Regions from separate parts of the Chromohalobacter canadensis genome, predicted to be linked through region 3. Evidence: predicted binding sites of a transcription regulator. Region 3 holds the regulator's gene; each other region holds the start of a gene.
The links. Region 3 encodes PhoB, which activates phosphate uptake and scavenging genes when phosphate is short. Its sites were predicted from a motif close to TGTCATANNNNTGTCANA; they were not measured.

Region 1 (4,137 bases), 1.2 Mb from region 3:
TCGCTGCGCTGCATGCCCTCTTCCAGCAGACGCTCGTGAACCGGCGCCATGCGCCCGAAGATGCGCTTGGCGCGCTCGGGGCGGCCGATGAAACCCGGCTCCTTGGCGTAGGCGAAGATCACGGTGTGGCGCTCGCGGTCGCCTTCCACCGGGGTCACGCGGTGCAGCGAATAGCGGCCGAAGAAGACCTGCAGGTCGCCCGGCTGGAGATCCAGCGACTTGATCTGCGAACGGTCGCCGTCGATGACCTTTTCCACCCCTTCGAAGTTCTCGCCCTCGGGGCTGCGGATGCCCGGCGCGTACTCGAACCGACCGCCGCCGTGGGACTGGCGCGTCATCATGGTGACGATGAATTCGTTGGTGTCGTAGTGCCACGGATGCTGGCAGCCCTCGCGCAGCACGTTGACGACCAGGTCGGCCAGCGGATCGGCGTACTGGTGAATCTCTTCCATGCCCACCACGCTGGCGATGAAGCGCTGGAAGCCGGGGTCGGAGTAGACCTGACGAATGATGGTGTCGGCGTCGATGCGGTCCCCGGCGACGAAGCCGTTGGTGCGGTCGCCGAAGCGGTTCTTGGGATGCGAGGCCGGCAGGCTGGGGTCGCCGTCGCTGTTGTAGGGATTGGTCTCGGTCTGGTTGTAATGCGCTTCCGGCGAGAGTCGCTCGGTTTCGCGTTCCAGCCGTGTCAGGGCCTCGTCGGGCACGAAGCCCTTGAGTACCACGCAGCCGTCCTGACCGAGCTGGGCACGGCACTCTTCGATAAGGGCGCGGCCGCGCTCGCCGTCCAGCTGGTCGATGGGATAGCGCTCGAGATCGATCAGACCGTGAAGTGCGTTGTCGTTTGCCTGCATGGCGTTGGCTGACATGCGGATCTGCTCCTGACTTTTTCCAATAACGTATGGACAGGGTAGAGAGGCAGGTTCAATAATAGAAATGAATGGTTAAGATCAAAAAGATTGCAAAGGCTCATAGATCATGGACACCGACCTGCTCCGCGCCTTCGTCACCGTCGCCGAGTGCGAGGGCTTTAGCGCCGCCGGCAAGGTGCTGCATCGCACGCAGTCGGCGGTCAGCCTGCAGATCAAGCGGCTCGAGGATCAGATGGGCGAGTCGCTGTTCGAGCGCACCAGCCGCAGCGTCATGCTGACCCCTTCGGGCGGGCGCTTGCTGCCCTACGCCCGGCATATCCTCAAGCTTCAGGACGAGGCACGGCGGGTGATGGGGGTGGACCGCCAGGGCGAGCTGATCCGCCTGGGCACCTCCGAGGAACAGGCGAGTACCTACCTGCCCGAGCTACTGCCGCGTTTCGCCGCTCACTTTCCCGAGGTGCGCCTCGAAGTGAGCTGCAGCATCAGCGGCTCGTTGGTGCATGACTTCCAGGAGGGGCTTCTGGATGTCGCGCTGGTGGTGCGCCATGGCCCCACGCAGACCGGTCGCCTGCTGGGCCGCGAGCCTATGGTGTGGGTGGTAGCCGAGGACCGCGCCATCGACGACTGGGAGATTCTGCCCCTGGCGCTGAACCCCGAGGGCTGCATTTTCCGCGCTCATGCGTTCGCCGCGCTGGGGCCCACCGAGCGGCGCTGGGACGTGCGCTATTCCAGCCGCTCCCCCACCGGCATCAATCTGCCGGTACAGGCCGGGCTGGCCGCCACGGTCAAGACCCCGCGCAGCGTCCCCGAGGGCTGTCGCATCGTCGGCGAGGAAGAAGGTTTGCCGCCGCTCGGGCACGTCGAGATCGAAATGCACCGCACGCCGGGCCACTCCAGCGACGCCTTCGTCGCCTTCTGCGACGAGCTGGAGAGCATCGTCACCGCGACCGACTCGCTGGAGTCGCTGGAATACGTGGCCGCAGAAGGCTGAACGCAACACGGCGCCCCGAAGGGCGCCGTTGGCGTTTGAGAGCCTCGTGGGCCAAAGACGACGGCAATTTCTGCTCACGGCGCTCACTATGAAAAGCCACTCAGGACGGTGTCACGCACGTGTCATCGTTCGTTGCATAGGCTGAGACCTCATCCCTCACACAACAACGCGAGGTCTCATGAATATCATCTCCCCTTTCCTGATCGCCGCCAGCTTACTGTTCACCGCGTCCGCCCAGGCGCAGCCGAACGTCTTCGACTATCCGCAACCCGATGACGCACCGGCCAGCTTCCATGTGGTCAACGAGATTCCCGCCGGGAGCTTCACCAAGTACGAGATCAATGCCGAGCACGGCCAGTTGATCGTCGACCGTTATGTCTCGATGCCGGTCCGCTATCCCGCCAACTACGGCTCCATCACCAGCTCGGCGGGTGGCGATGGCGACCCGCTGGACGCGATGGTGCTCACCCGTGACAGCATCTATCCCGGCGCCGTGATCGAGGTCCGGGCCATCGGCGTGCTGCGGATGGTCGACGACGGCGAAGCCGACGACAAGATCATCGCCGTCCCCACCGACGCCGTGGATCCCAGCTACGCCGATATCGAGGGCATCGAGGATCTCCCGGCCATGCAGACCGAGCGGCTCAATGCCTTCTTCCGCGTTTACAAGGACCTGCCGGAAGGCGGCGATATCGAATTGAACGGCTTCGGGGATGCCGGCGAGGCGCGTGACATCCTCTCCCAAGCCTTCGACGCCTACCAAGCCCAGCAGTAACGAAGGGCGGCCCTGGAAGACCAACGGCGCCCCGCGGGGCGCCGTTGGCGTTTGGCTAGCATGGATATTCCAGAGTGCTCGAAGGGTGCTGCTCGACATTCCCTCTCGACACTCTCTACTCGACACGCCTTCTCAGCGACTTTCTACAAGTCGATGCCCAACAACTTGGCGCCGTAGCCCCACAGCAATACTGTCACAGCTAGCAACGCCTCGAGTACCAGCACGCCGATACCCAGCGTCGAGCCGGTGACGATGAAACCCTCTTCCGCGCCGATGTCGAGGAAGTTGGGAATACCCAGATACAGCAGATAGGCGCTATAGCAGAGCCCGATGATGGTCGCCAGCATGCACAGCCAGACCAATGGATAGAGGGCGACGACGCCGCCGACGAACATCGGCGTGGCGACGTAGCCGGCGAAGATGATGCAGCGTCGACGACTCGGGGGACTGGAATAACGCTGCGCCATCCAGTGGATTACCGAGCCCATGAAGCCCACCGCCAGCAGGATCGCCACATAGAAGGCGACCCCCGCGAAGAAGGCGTCCAGATAGTTGAGTTGGATGGTATGCCCACCACCGAAATCCCAGCCGACCTGGGTGGTACCAATGAACGCACACACCACCGGGATCAGTGCCATTACCAGAACATGGTGACTGTAGAGGTGGATGATGGTCTCCCTTTCGTCGTGGATCTGCTTCCATTCACGATTCGGGTGCGCCAAGAGTCCCCAGACATGCGTGAGCATAGAAAACACCTCCTCCATCGCCGATATGCGTATCACGTCGCGGCCCACGTAATGATTCGATGCGCCGCGACGTTTTTATCAGTGTAGTCAGTATTTTGGTCAGTAATATCAGATTTACCGATTGAAACGGCATACACATTAAAAAGCGACACTCATGGCGAGTGTCGCTTTGTGGTCGCTGTACTTCAGGCGAAAAGCGGGTAGTGCGTTACTTGAGGCGTTCGAACACCGTGGCCACGCCCTGGCCCATACCGATGCACATGGTCGCCAGGCCCAAGGTGGTGTCCTGCTGGCGCATGACGTTGAGCAGCGTGGTGCAGATACGCGCACCGGAGCAGCCCAGCGGGTGCCCCAGCGCGATGGCGCCGCCGTTCAGGTTAACGACATCGTCCATGCGCTCGCGCAGGCCGAGGTCCTTGAGCACTGGGATCGACTGCGCGGCGAAGGCTTCGTTGAGCTCGACGGTCTGGATGTCGTCGATGCTAAGGCCCGCGCTCTTGAGGGCCTTCTGCGTCGCGGGCACCGGGCCGTAGCCCATGATCGAGGCATCGCAGCCGGCGACGCCCGTGGAAACCACCCGCGCCAGAGGCTCGAGCCCTAGCGCTTGTGCGCGCTCGTAACTCATCACCGCCAGCGCCGAGGCGCCGACCGAGAGCGCCGAGGACGTGCCCGCCGTAACCGTGCCGCCCTTGGGGTCGAAAACCGGCTTGAGCTTGCCCATGTCTTCCAGGTTGGCGTCGTGGCGAATCACCTCGT
Region 2 (4,137 bases), 480 kb from region 3:
TCGAATCGGGCTGGGTCGGCGAGGACACTCGCGCCAACGAGTTCGCCGCCGCCATTCGCGCAGTATGCGAGCCGATCCTCGAGAAACCGCTCAAGGACATTTCCTTCGGCCAGGTGCTGCTGGGGCTGTTCCAGACCGCGCGCCGCTTCAACATGGAAGTCCAACCACAACTGGTGTTGTTGCAGAAAACGCTACTCAACATCGAAGGGCTGGGTCGCCAGCTGTACCCGGACCTGGACTTGTGGAGCACAGCCAAGCCTTACCTAGAGCAGTGGATGAAGGAGCGAGCCGGGCCACGCGGCTTCTGGGACGCTCTGACCAAGCACGCCCCGGAACTTTCGCGGCAATTGCCCGAACTACCGGTACTGGCGCATCAGGCACTGGCCCGCAGCGAAGACAGCCACCGCCAGCAGCGCCAGCAAACCGAGGCGCTCAATGCCTTCCAGCGGCGCTTGCGCGGTGCCGGGGCGCGCGCGCGGCGTCTGCGTTTCGGTGCCTTGCTGATCGCCGTGGCACTGGCCTGGCAACCCCTCTGGGAATGGGCGCACAGCCAACCCTGGCCGGTGCTGGTCGCCGCCACGCTCGGTCTGTTACTGATCGCGTGGCGTTGACGTGCCCTCACGCCACGCGCCATCTTGCTTATCATCCACCCATCGCCATACGATAACGGGATCGTCATATCATGAGTGATACGCTTGACCAGTTAGCGGATGTCTTGGCCGCGCGTCGCCACGCCGACCCGGATAGCTCCTATGTTGCCAAGCTCCACGCCAAGGGACTCAACAAGATTCTGGAAAAGGTCGGCGAGGAAGCCACCGAGACCCTGCTGGCCGCCAAGGATGCCGAGCATGGCGACGATGCGACACGTCAGGCAGTGGTCGCCGAAACGGCCGACCTGTGGTTTCATAGCCTGGTGATGCTTTCGCATCTGGACATCGACCACCAAGCCGTGTTGGACGAGCTGGCCCGCCGCTTTGGCGTCTCCGGCCTGGACGAGAAGGCGGCACGACAATCACCCTAATCGGCTCGGCCATATCCGAGCATGAAGGAGATCTTCCATGTTAGGTGGAATCAGTATCTGGCAGCTGCTGATCGTTCTCGGCATCGTCATTCTGATCTTCGGCACCAAGAAGCTGCGCAATCTCGGCAGCGACCTGGGTGGCGCCGTGAAAGGCTTCAAGAGTGCGGTCGGCGAAGAAGAACAGGACAAGAAGCAAGACGGCGAAGACGCCAATCAGCAACGCGTCGCCCATGACGCCAACGACGAAACGCTCGACACGTCGTCGAAAGCGCAGCAGTCGTCCGAGGCTGACGAAAAGCCCGAACGGAAATAAGCCGCCATGTTCGATATGGGCTTTCTTGAGCTAATGCTCATTGGCATCGTGGGCCTGCTCGTGCTGGGCCCCGAACGGCTGCCTACGGCCGCCCGCACCGTGGGGTTATGGGTGGGCAAGATCAAACGCACGGTGTCCGGCATGCAGCGCGAAATCAACGCTCAGTTGGAAGCCGAGGATCTGCGCCAGAAACTCAATGAGCAGCAACGCAAGCTCGACGCCGGTCTGCACAAGGTCCGTGACGGGGTCGAGCGACATGGCGATAAACCGCCTGCCCAGGCCGGTGCCGAACAACCTCGGTCGCATACGACGTCGGCAACGTCCCAACCCGCCGATGATGCGCAGGCAACGCCTCGGCCAACCACCACCTCACGGGAAACGCCCGAGGACCCGGCAGCCTCATCCGCCAAGGATTCCAACACCCCATGAGCGATACATCGCCTCGCGAACCGGAGGAGCACGCCCAGACACCCTTGATCGAACACCTGATCGAGCTGCGCTCGCGGCTGGTCAAGGCGGTGGCGGTGATCGTCGTTATCTTCGCGGCGCTTTACGCTTTCTCCAACGACATCTACAGCTTCGTCGCTGACCCGCTGATGGCGCTATTGCCTGAAGGCTCACAGATGATCGCCACTGAAGTGGCATCACCTTTCCTGGCGCCCTTCAAGTTGACGCTGTTCACGGCCTTGTTCATCGCCGTTCCCTTCGTGCTCTACCAGGCCTGGGCATTCATCGCACCGGGCCTCTACCGGCACGAGAAGAGTTTGGCATTTCCACTGCTCGCCTCTAGTATCTTCTTGTTCTACGGTGGCGTGGCCTTCGCCTATTTCGCGGTCTTTCCCCTGCTGTTCGACTTTTTCGTCCACACCGGGCCGGAGAACGTCACGGTAATGACCGATATCAATCAGTATCTCAACTTCGTGCTCAAGCTGTTCTTCGCCTTTGGTGCGGCCTTCGAAATTCCCATCGCCACTTTCCTGCTGATCTGGACCGGCGCGACCAGTGTCGAGAGTCTCGGCAAGAAGCGCCCTTATGTGCTCGTCGGCTGCTTCGTTGTCGGCATGATGATGACGCCACCGGACGTGGTCTCCCAAAGCTTGCTCGCCATCCCCATGTGGCTACTGTTCGAGGTCGGTATTCTCTTCGGCCGCCTGGTGCCGCGCCGCCGGCACGACGCCGAGGACGAGACGCCCCACGAAAGCTGATCTCCGACAAACGGGTCACGTTTGGCCCGTCCTCACCGCGAGTTGATACGCGTCACTCTCTGTTTCGTGCGTATACTGAACATACTGTCCGGTCATCGCTGTCACATTATTGTCACAGAGGGATGTCAGGCTGCCGGGCAGCGGTTGGTCACCAGCGACGACAGGGAGCTCATGATGGACGACACGCGCTCTTCCGATGTTCCGCTCGGTAGCGACAATGCAACCTCTCAGGAATCCGGTGAAACACTACCTCTTCGCGTCAACCGCACGCGCACGGGTATTCATGCTAAACCCGCGCCGTTTCCAGAGGCCGAACTTGACGATCCGGCACTGTACTTCAACCGCGAGCTCTCGCACCTGCAGTTCAATATCCGCGTGCTCGAGCAATCCCTGGATACCTCGCATCCACTGCTCAATCGGCTGATGTTCCTGCTGATCTTCTCCTCGAATCTGGACGAGTTCTTCGAGATTCGCGTGGCCGGCCTCAAGCATCAGATCGCCCTGGCCCGCGAGGAAAGCGGCGCCGATGGTATGCCACCACGCCAGGTACTGACCGAAATCTCGCGCATCGCCCACGAGCAGGTCGAGCGGCAATACCGCATCCTCAACGAGACGCTGATCCCCGCACTCGAGGAGCAGGGACTGCGCTTCCGTCGCCGCACGCAGTGGTCCGAGGCCCAGGCCGACTGGGTACGCGAGTATTTCGCCGAGGAGATCATGCCGGTGATCAGCCCCATCGGCCTCGACCCTTCGCATCCGTTTCCACGCCTGGTCAACAAGAGCTTGAACTTCATCGTCGAGCTCGAAGGCACCGATGCCTTCGGTCGTGAAGGAGGGCTTGCCATCCTGCCAGCGCCACGCTCGCTGCCACGCTTGATGCGCTTGCCCGAAGCACTGAGCGAAACCGGTTATACCGAATACGTGTTCCTGTCGTCGATGATCCACGCCCACGCTCAGGAAGTGTTTCCCGGCATGCAGGTGCACGGTTGCTACCAGTTCCGCCTGACGCGCAACGCCGATCTCGCCGTCGACCCCGAGGACGTCTCGGACTTGGCCTCGGCCTTGCGCGGCGAGCTTCTGGCACGACGCTACGGTAGCGGCGTGCGCCTCGAGGTGGCCGATAATTGCCCCGACCGGCTGGCGAGCTTCCTGCTCACCCAGTTCGAACTCGAGGCGGCGGATCTCTACCGCGTCTCCGGCCCGGTCAATCTGACCCGGCTCATGTCGGTACTCAGCGACGTCGACCGCCCCGACCTGTTGTATCGCGCCTCCACGCCAGGCTTGCCACGTCAGGTCAAGAGCGATGTCAGTCTGTTCTCACAGATCGCCCAGAACGACATCCTGCTGCACCACCCCTTCCAGTCGTTTTCCCTGATCGAGGACTGGCTTCAGGAAGCCGCCAGCGATCCGGACGTGCTGGCGATCAAGCAGACCCTGTACCGAACCGGTGCCGACTCGCCCATCGTCAGCGCCCTGGTCGATGCCGCACGAAACGGCAAGGAAGTCACCGTGGTCATCGAGCTGCGGGCGCGTTTCGATGAGGCCGACAACCTCGCGCTGGCTTCGCGTCTCCAGGAAGCCGGCGCCATCGTCATCTA
Region 3 (4,137 bases):
GCATGACAGAAAATGATGACGCGGCGATGTGACAGCTCAAGCGCCGCAAGCGCGGACGCTGCAATAGCGCATCGTACACGCATGATACACTCATGTACTTTGAGCCTGATTTTACGCATGACACACGACCGTTTCAGCGCAGGCCCACACTGGCTACCGGCCGACGCCCAGCGCCCCCACATGAGCCCCGCTTGGTGGCGCTGGTTGGCCTCGCGCGACTCGCTGACCGCGCGCCTGCGCGCCGCCAATCCGCAGTCGTTCACGGTACGCTTGCTTGCCCAGGGCATGGCGCGGCCACGTCTCGACGAGGCCCAAGCGCTGGGGCTCGACCCCCGAGCCCGTATCTGGCGGCGCGAGGTAATGCTGATGCTGGGCGACACACCGTGGGTCGCGGCACGCTCGGTGGCCCCACTGGCGTCGCTTCACGGCGCACGACTGCAGTCGCTAGGAACACGTTCGCTGGGTAGCTGGCTGTTTCGCCAACCCGGCCTCGAACGCGACCCTATCGAGATCATTCGATCGCCGACTCCCACGTTCATTACGGCACACGGTCGCGCCGCGCCCTGGGGACGTCGTTCGATTCTGCGCCTGGGACGTACGTCGATTCTCGTCCAGGAATTCTTTCTCGACGCCATGGCCGCTGACCTCGCGTTGCCATCGCGCTAAGCTGGCCGCTCACGTTTTCACAGGCACGTTGCTTTTCACAGGCACGTTGTTACAGGAGAGCCCGATGTCCGCCGATTCATCCGACGCCGCGCGCCCCACCGGCCTGGCCCGCGTGCCGGATTTCCTGCGCCTGACGCGCCTGGACCGGCCCATCGGTACTTGGCTTCTGATGTGGCCGACGCTATGGGCACTGTGGCTGGCCGCCGAGGGCGTGCCCGAGCGTGGCACGCTGTTGATCTTCGTCGTCGGCGTGTACGTGATGCGTGCCGCCGGTTGTGTGGTCAACGACTACGCCGACCGACATTTCGACGGCCACGTCAAGCGTACGCGTGACCGGCCATTGGCTACCGGACACATCTCCGAGAAGGAAGCCAAGGCCACATTCGCAGTGCTGGTGGTGATTGCCTTCGGCCTGGTCTGCCTGACCAATCTGCCGACCGTGCTGCTGTCGTTCGCGGCGCTGGCGCTGGCGGCCACCTATCCGTTCATGAAGCGCTATACACATTTCCCACAGGTGGTGCTGGGGGCGGCTTTCTCGTGGGGTATCCCCATGGCCTTCATGGCCATTCAACGCCAGGTACCGCTCGAAGCGTGGTTGCTACTTGCCGCCAATGTCGCCTGGACGGTGGCCTACGACACCGAATACGCCATCGTCGATCGCGATGACGACCTGAAGGTCGGCATCAAGTCCACGGCAGTACTGTTCGGCCACGCCGATCGCCTGATGATCGGACTGTTGCAGGCCCTGACCATGGTGCTACTCGCCTGGGTCGGCTTGCGTCTGGCGCTGGGCGGTTTCTTCTGGCTGGGGCTGGCCGCGATGGGGGCGATCTTCGTCTTTCAGCACCATTTGATTCGTCATCGCGAGCGCGATCCTTGCTTCCGCGCCTTCCTCAACAACCACTGGGCCGGGCTGGTGACCTTCGCGGGCATAGCCCTGTCGCTATGGCCTATGCTATAGGTCATGTGTCATGAAGTTGTCACATTAGCGCGTTGTAATCGTCATGCCGATGTCATTCATGAGTAATTCGCTTCATCGCGATCCGCAAGAGGCCCATTCCCATGACCGCCAAGACCGTGCTCATCGTCGATGACGAGGCGTCCATCCGCGAAATGATCGCGGTGGCGCTGGAAATGGCCGACTACCGCGTGCTGGAAGCCGACAACGCCCAGACGGCGCACGCCATGGTGGTCGACGACCAGCCCGATCTGTTGCTGCTGGACTGGATGATGCCCGGCACCAGCGGCATCGAACTGGCGCGGCGTCTCAAGCGCGATACTGTCACCGCCGAGCTACCGATCATCCTGCTCACCGCCAAGAGCGAGGAAGACAACAAGATTCAGGGGCTGGAAGCCGGCGCCGATGACTACATCACCAAGCCGTTCTCGCCGCGGGAACTAGTGGCACGCCTCAAGGCCGTTCTGAGACGCGCCACGCCCACTGGGGTCGAGGATACGGTGGAGATCGACGGCTTGCGTCTCGACCCTGTCAGTCACCGGGTCAGCGCCAATGGCGAGGCGCTGGACGTGGGCCCCACCGAATATCGGCTTCTGCAGTTCTTCATGACGCACCAAGAGCGCGCTTATACCCGCAGCCAGTTGCTCGACCAGGTCTGGGGTGGCAATGTCTACGTCGAGGAGCGCACCGTCGATGTGCATATACGCCGCCTGCGCAAGGCGCTCGGCGATGATCACCAACACCTCATACAGACGGTACGTGGCACCGGTTATCGCTTCTCCACCAAGGAGTAGCGCACATGTACTATTGGACCAATGAGCTGTGGCGTCTGGCGTATCTCGTCATCGGTCTCGGTGTCCTCGGGTGGCTCTTCGGCGCACCCGGCTGGGGGCTGGCCGCCGGTCTGGGCCTCTATGTCTATCTACATCTACGCCATTTGCGCGCCCTGTATGTCTGGCTGACCCATCATCCGCATCATGCGCCACCGGTCGGCGCTGGCGTCTGGGGCGATCTGTTCGACCGCCTCTACAAGTATCAGAAGATTCAGCGGCAATCGCAGGCCCGCCTGCGCGATATCATCCGCCGCGTGCAGGACTCCTGCGAGGCAATGCGCGATGCTGTCGTCATGCTCGACAGTCACGGTGACCTGGAGTGGTGGAACAGCGCCGCGACCCAGATGCTCGGCTTTCAGTCTCCCCACGACCGCGGCCAGCACATCACCAATTTCCTGCGCGACCCGCGCTTCGTGGCTTATTTCAACGCCCGCGATTACCGCGAACCGCTGACTCTGGCCTCGCCCCTGCGCGATGACGTGACCCTGCAATACCAAGTGACACTGTTCGGCGACAACGAGCGCCTGGTCATGGCTCGTGACATCTCGCGGCTGCATCGCCTGGAAGAAATGCGCCGCGATTTCGTCGCCAACGTCTCCCACGAACTGCGCACCCCGCTCACCGTGTTGACCGGTTATCTCGAGACCTATCTCGATCAGGCCGACCAATTGCCATCACGCTGGCAGCGCGGCCTCGGCCAGATGCAGGAACAGACCCAGCGCATGCAGAACCTGGTCGAGGACCTGCTGCTGCTGTCGAAGCTGGAAACCGATCAGACCCGCGATGACCCGGCCCCGCTGGACATGGCCACGCTGCTGGAAAACATTCGCGACGATGCCGCCAACCTCTGCGCGGGCAGTCACGAGATAGCTCTGGATATCCACACCGGCCACTGCCTGCTGGGTGACGAAGGCGAGATGCGTAGTGCCATCTCCAACCTGGTCTTCAATGCCGTGCGTTACACACCGGCGGGCAGCACCGTCACGCTGCGCTGGAAGGCCTGGAAGGAGGGCGCTGCGGTCGAGGTCGAGGACGACGGCGAAGGCATCGACCCCGTGCACCTGCCGCGCCTCACCGAACGTTTCTACCGCGTCGACAAGGGGCGCAGCGCCGCCAACGGCGGCACCGGCCTGGGCCTGGCGATCGTCAAGCATGTGTTGCTACGCCACGACGCGCATCTCGACATCGACAGCCACCCCGGCCAAGGTGCGCTGTTCCGCTGTGTTTTCCCCGCCACACGCGTGCGCGCAGCCCCCGAAGAACGGCGTGCCGTGGGCAATAGCTAGGTTCTGTGGATAAGCGAAGTGCCGATCCCCATGTGGACAAGTCGATGTTGCCACCAGGGGACGCGGGCAAGGATTAGCCGTTGACCACGCGACGCGGCGACTGTGTTTCGGGCTTCTCGCGGCACGCCAACGGGCAGTTACCGCAATAGCCCAGGCCGGGGAGGAGGTAGCGGATACAACAGACGCGCCGGATGGGCTCGATATCGCCCTCGGCGTTCTTGCAGTGACGAACGGGCTGGAAAAGCGGATTGCGCTGGCCATCAGCCAATTTACGTAACGTCATCAGCTGCTCACCGGCTTCCGCCGCGTGTTGGGCCGCCGGCAAGGTGTGCAACTGGCCCACGAGATAATCGACGTATTGCCCCAGGTTACTCCACAGGGCACGCGGCGCGAT
Region 4 (4,137 bases), 1.4 Mb from region 3:
CCGCGTAGACGAAAAGGCCGATGATGATGGAGGGTGCGGAGAGCAGCACGTCATTGATGAAGCGCACCGCCCGGGCCAACCGCGACTTGCCGCCATATTCCGCCAGCCACGTACCTGCCGCGACACCGACCAGCGTACCGATTGCCGTGGCCGCAGAGGTGAGTATCAAGGAGCCGAGAATGGCATTGCCCAGGCCACCATCGCGCATACGCGTGCGCTCGAAGAAGACATCCAAGGACAGCGCGGACACCCCCTTGACCATCAAGGTGCCCAGAATCAATACCAACCAAGCGAGCCCGAAAAAAGCGGCCAGTAGGCATAGCACCATGGCACAGCGGTTGACGAAACGTCGGCGCCGATACAGCGCGCTCGTATAGTGACGCAAGATATTCTCCCTGTATCAGGCCGCGCGCCGCTCGATACGATTGAGCATGTATCGCGCGGTTGCCAACACGGCAAAAGTAATCAGAAATAGCACCAGCCCTAGCGCCAGCAAAGCAGAACGCTGTGCGCCATCGGCTTCAGGAAATTGATTGGCGATCAAGGCAGCGATCGAGGTGCCCTGCCCCGTGATGGTGGGATGAAAAAACAAGTTGTTGCCGATGACGAAGGTCACGGCCATGGTCTCGCCCAATGCGCGACCGAGGCCTAAAACGACGCCTCCCATCATGCCGTGACGCACGGTAGGGAAAATCACTCCTCGTACGACTTCCCATGTCGTGCACCCCAGTCCGTAGGCCGACTCCCGCGTTATAGGTGGCACCGTGAGCATCACGTCACGGCTGATGGCGGTAATGAAAGGTATGATCATGATCGCCAGTACCAAGCCGGCTGTGGCCAGCCCCGAGCCAGCCGGAAACAAATCCGGAAAGATGTGGTTGAGAAAAGGCGCCAGCATTTCGACGCCCCACATGCCATAGATGATCGATGGAATTCCCGCCAATAGCTCCACGGTAATGCCCAGCGGACGGCGGAGTATCTCCGGGCACTTTTCGGTCAAAAAGATGGCGATGCCAAACGAGACAGGAACCGCGATCGCCACAGCGATCAAAGATGTCACCAAGGTGCCGTAGATCGCTGGCAAGGCACCGAATATCTCCATGTTGGCAGCCCAACGGTCGCCGGTCAGGAAATCGACCGCATGCGCGGACAACGTATCCCAACTCGAGACGCACAAAGAGACAAGTATGGCGCCCAGCAGCAATAACACGGCCAAGGCAAATGCTTGTGTCGAACGCTCGAACGCTCGATCGATCAGCGCATTACGCTTGAGAATGCGTATTTCCTTGTCGCTGGCACCGGGAAACGCAAACCGAGACGAGGCAAGGCGCTTGGTGGAAACGTGCATGATATCTCACCGCGTTGACATAACAGGCACCGGCCGCGGATTGCCCGCGACCGGTTTCGACATGGGAGAGACGGTTCCTGGCTTACGGCCAGATCGACTCACCCTGCGGTCCTTCGATATCACCCCAGCTATCGCGAACCTGATCGGCCACGTTCTCAGGCATGGGCACATAGTCGAGCTCGTTGGCTGCGTCGCCGCCGTTGGCATACGCCCAGTCGAAGAATTCCAGCACGCGCTTGGCTGCGGCCGGATCTTCCACCTGCTTATGCATGAGGATGAAAGACGCGCCGGTAATCGGCCAGCTGTCTGCGCCAACCTGATCGGTCAGCACCAGATAGAACCCGGGCGCGTTGCTCCAATCGGCATTGGCTGCAGCGGCCTTGAAGCTATCGCTGCTGGGCTCGACGTATTCACCGTCATGATTGCGCAAACGGATGTGATCAAGATCGTTCTGCTTGGCATAAGCGAACTCGACATAACCAATCGCCCCTTCGGTCTCGGCGACTTGCTTGGCGACCCCCGCATTGGCCTTGGCGCCTACGCCAGCCGGCCAAGCCACTGACTTCCCTTCACCGATAGTGTCGGCAAATTCATCGTTCACTTGCGATAAGTAGTGCGTGAACAGGAAGTTGGTACCCGAGCCTTCGGCTCGATACACCGGCGTAATCGCCGTATCGGGTAGATCGACATCGGGATTGAGGTCGGCAATCGCCGCATCGTCCCAATGCGTGATTTTCCCGGCATAGATATCCGCCAGGGTCTCGCCATCGAGTTTCAGTGAATTTTTCTCGGTGCCCGGCAGGTTAAGTACCGGCACGACACCGCCCATGATCATCGGCCACTGCATCAGCCCATGCTCGTCGAGCTCATCTTTCTTGAGGGGGGCATCACTGGCACCGAAGGTCACGGTCTTGGCGGTTATCTGCTTGATGCCACCACCGGAACCGATGGCCTGATAATTGAGGCCGATGCCCTTGGCGTCCTGATAATCGTCCGCCCACTGGGAATATACCGGGTACGGGAACGTAGCGCCGGCGCCCGTCATGGTCTCCTGCGCGCTTGCCTGAATGCCGTGAAGTGCCAATATACCAGCAAGCAATGCTGAACAACTCGTCTTTAACATGGTTACGTCCCATTATTCGTCATGTGAAGGAGTGGTAACGACGTTGCGAAGGTTGCTAACACTCTCAGTGCTAAACATTAGCTCGCATATATTTCATATATATGTCATTTCCGTGATAATGACTCTCCCCGGAGAGTCAGATCCATACGCACAAAAAAGGGCGCCGAAGCGCCCTGCAAAGTCATTCGCGTTGTCAGGCATTAGCCATAACGACCGGTAATGTAGTCTTCCGCCTTCTTGGTATGCGGGTTGGAAAACATCTGCTTGGTGGCGTTGTACTCGATCATTTCGCCGAGGTGGAAAAACGCCGTGTAATCCGCCACGCGTGCCGCCTGTTGCATGTTGTGGGTAACAGTGACGATGGTGAAGTCCTGCTTCAGCTTGTCCATCAAGTCTTCGATGGTCGCCGTGGAGATGGGGTCGAGCGCCGAGGTCGGCTCGTCCATCAGGATCACATCCGGTTGTACGGCGATCGCACGCGCGATGCACAAACGCTGCTGTTGACCACCGGATAGCGAGGTCCCCGGCTCATGTAACTTGTCCTTGACCTCGCTCCAAAGTCCCGCGTCGCGCAGCGCGCGCTCCACCAGCTCGTCCTGATCGGCCTTGCGGCTGACCATGTCGTGCATGCGCGGCGCATAGGCGACGTTTTCATAGATCGACTTGGGAAACGGGTTGGGCTTTTGAAACACCATGCCCACACGGCGACGAAGTGCCACCTCATCCATGCCACGGGCATTGACGTCGTGGCCATCCATTTCCACCAGCCCCTTGATACTCACCGTGCTGATCAAGTCGTTCATGCGATTGAGACAACGCAGGAAGGTCGACTTACCGCATCCCGAAGGACCGATCAACGCGGTGACGGTATTGGCGAAGATATCGATACTGATGTCGGTGAGCGCCTGGTGGTTGCCATACCACAGGTTGAGATCGCGCACCCGGACGCTCAGGTTTTCCTCGACGTTTTCGTTACGCGTTACCGGCTGTCCCTTGTCGGGTGTCGGCGCCTCGCTGTATGGGCCGCGCACGGCACCCTCGGATGCCGTGGACGAGTCTTGCTGGGTCTGAAAGTTTTGCAGGGTCGTGTCGTTCATGGCGATGATGTCCTGTCGGAAGTCGCTTACCAGCGGCGTTCGAATTTGTTGCGTAGCCAGACGGCGAGAGCGTTAAGGAAGATCAGCACCGCCAAAAGCACCAGGATGCCGCCCGCCGTTTTCTCGGCAAAGGCACTATTCGGCTCGCTGGCCCAGGTGAAGATCTGCGCCGGCATTACCGTCGAGGCGTCTGTGATCGATACCGAGGCGTCGGGGATGAAGGCCACCATACCCACGATGATCAACGGTGCGGTCTCCCCCATGGCTTGCGCCAGGCCGATGATCGAGCCGGTCAGGATGCCCGGCAGCGACACCGGCAGTACGTGATCGCGTACGACCTGCCAGCGCGAGCAGCCCACCCCGAAGGCAGCGTGACGAATGCTATCCGGCACACTGCGCAAGGCCGCACGTGTCGAGATGATGATCACCGGCAGCGTCATCAGCGCCAGGGTCAACCCGCCCACCAGTGGCGAGGAACGTGGCACCCCGAAGAAACTGATGTAGATTGCCAGCCCCAGTAGACCGAACAGGATGGACGGTACAGCAGCCAGGTTATTGATATTGATCTC

Region 1: a site for PhoB is predicted at 1,970-1,987, ahead of SR908_RS02695 (inorganic diphosphatase). Genes of this name have one in related genera too.
Region 2: a site for PhoB is predicted at 2,639-2,656, ahead of ppk1 (polyphosphate kinase 1). Genes of this name have one in related genera too.
Region 4: a site for PhoB is predicted at 2,563-2,580, ahead of pstS (phosphate ABC transporter substrate-binding protein PstS). Genes of this name have one in related genera too.

Annotation. Positions count from the first base shown of each region.
Region 1 is NZ_CP140151.1:545,860-549,996, forward strand. It holds gene SR908_RS02685 (HalD/BesD family halogenase) at 1-866, opposite strand, end outside; gene SR908_RS02690 (LysR family transcriptional regulator) at 976-1,860, shown strand; gene SR908_RS02695 (inorganic diphosphatase) at 2,039-2,635, shown strand; gene SR908_RS02700 (Yip1 family protein) at 2,779-3,381, opposite strand; gene fadA (acetyl-CoA C-acyltransferase FadA) at 3,590-4,137, opposite strand, start outside.
Region 2 is NZ_CP140151.1:2,190,953-2,195,089, reverse strand. It holds gene ubiB (ubiquinone biosynthesis regulatory protein kinase UbiB) at 1-611, shown strand, start outside; gene SR908_RS10490 (phosphoribosyl-ATP diphosphatase) at 683-1,021, shown strand; gene tatA (Sec-independent protein translocase subunit TatA) at 1,059-1,334, shown strand; gene tatB (Sec-independent protein translocase protein TatB) at 1,341-1,763, shown strand; gene tatC (twin-arginine translocase subunit TatC) at 1,760-2,539, shown strand; gene ppk1 (polyphosphate kinase 1) at 2,714-4,137, shown strand, end outside.
Region 3 is NZ_CP140151.1:1,715,706-1,719,842, forward strand. It holds gene SR908_RS08195 (chorismate--pyruvate lyase family protein) at 118-666, shown strand; gene ubiA (4-hydroxybenzoate octaprenyltransferase) at 731-1,627, shown strand; gene phoB (phosphate regulon transcriptional regulator PhoB) at 1,729-2,418, shown strand; gene phoR (phosphate regulon sensor histidine kinase PhoR) at 2,424-3,743, shown strand; gene fhuF (siderophore-iron reductase FhuF) at 3,817-4,137, opposite strand, start outside.
Region 4 is NZ_CP140151.1:3,165,146-3,169,282, reverse strand. It holds gene pstA (phosphate ABC transporter permease PstA) at 1-385, opposite strand, end outside; gene pstC (phosphate ABC transporter permease subunit PstC) at 401-1,348, opposite strand; gene pstS (phosphate ABC transporter substrate-binding protein PstS) at 1,431-2,471, opposite strand; gene pstB (phosphate ABC transporter ATP-binding protein PstB) at 2,672-3,568, opposite strand; gene pstA (phosphate ABC transporter permease PstA) at 3,595-4,137, opposite strand, start outside.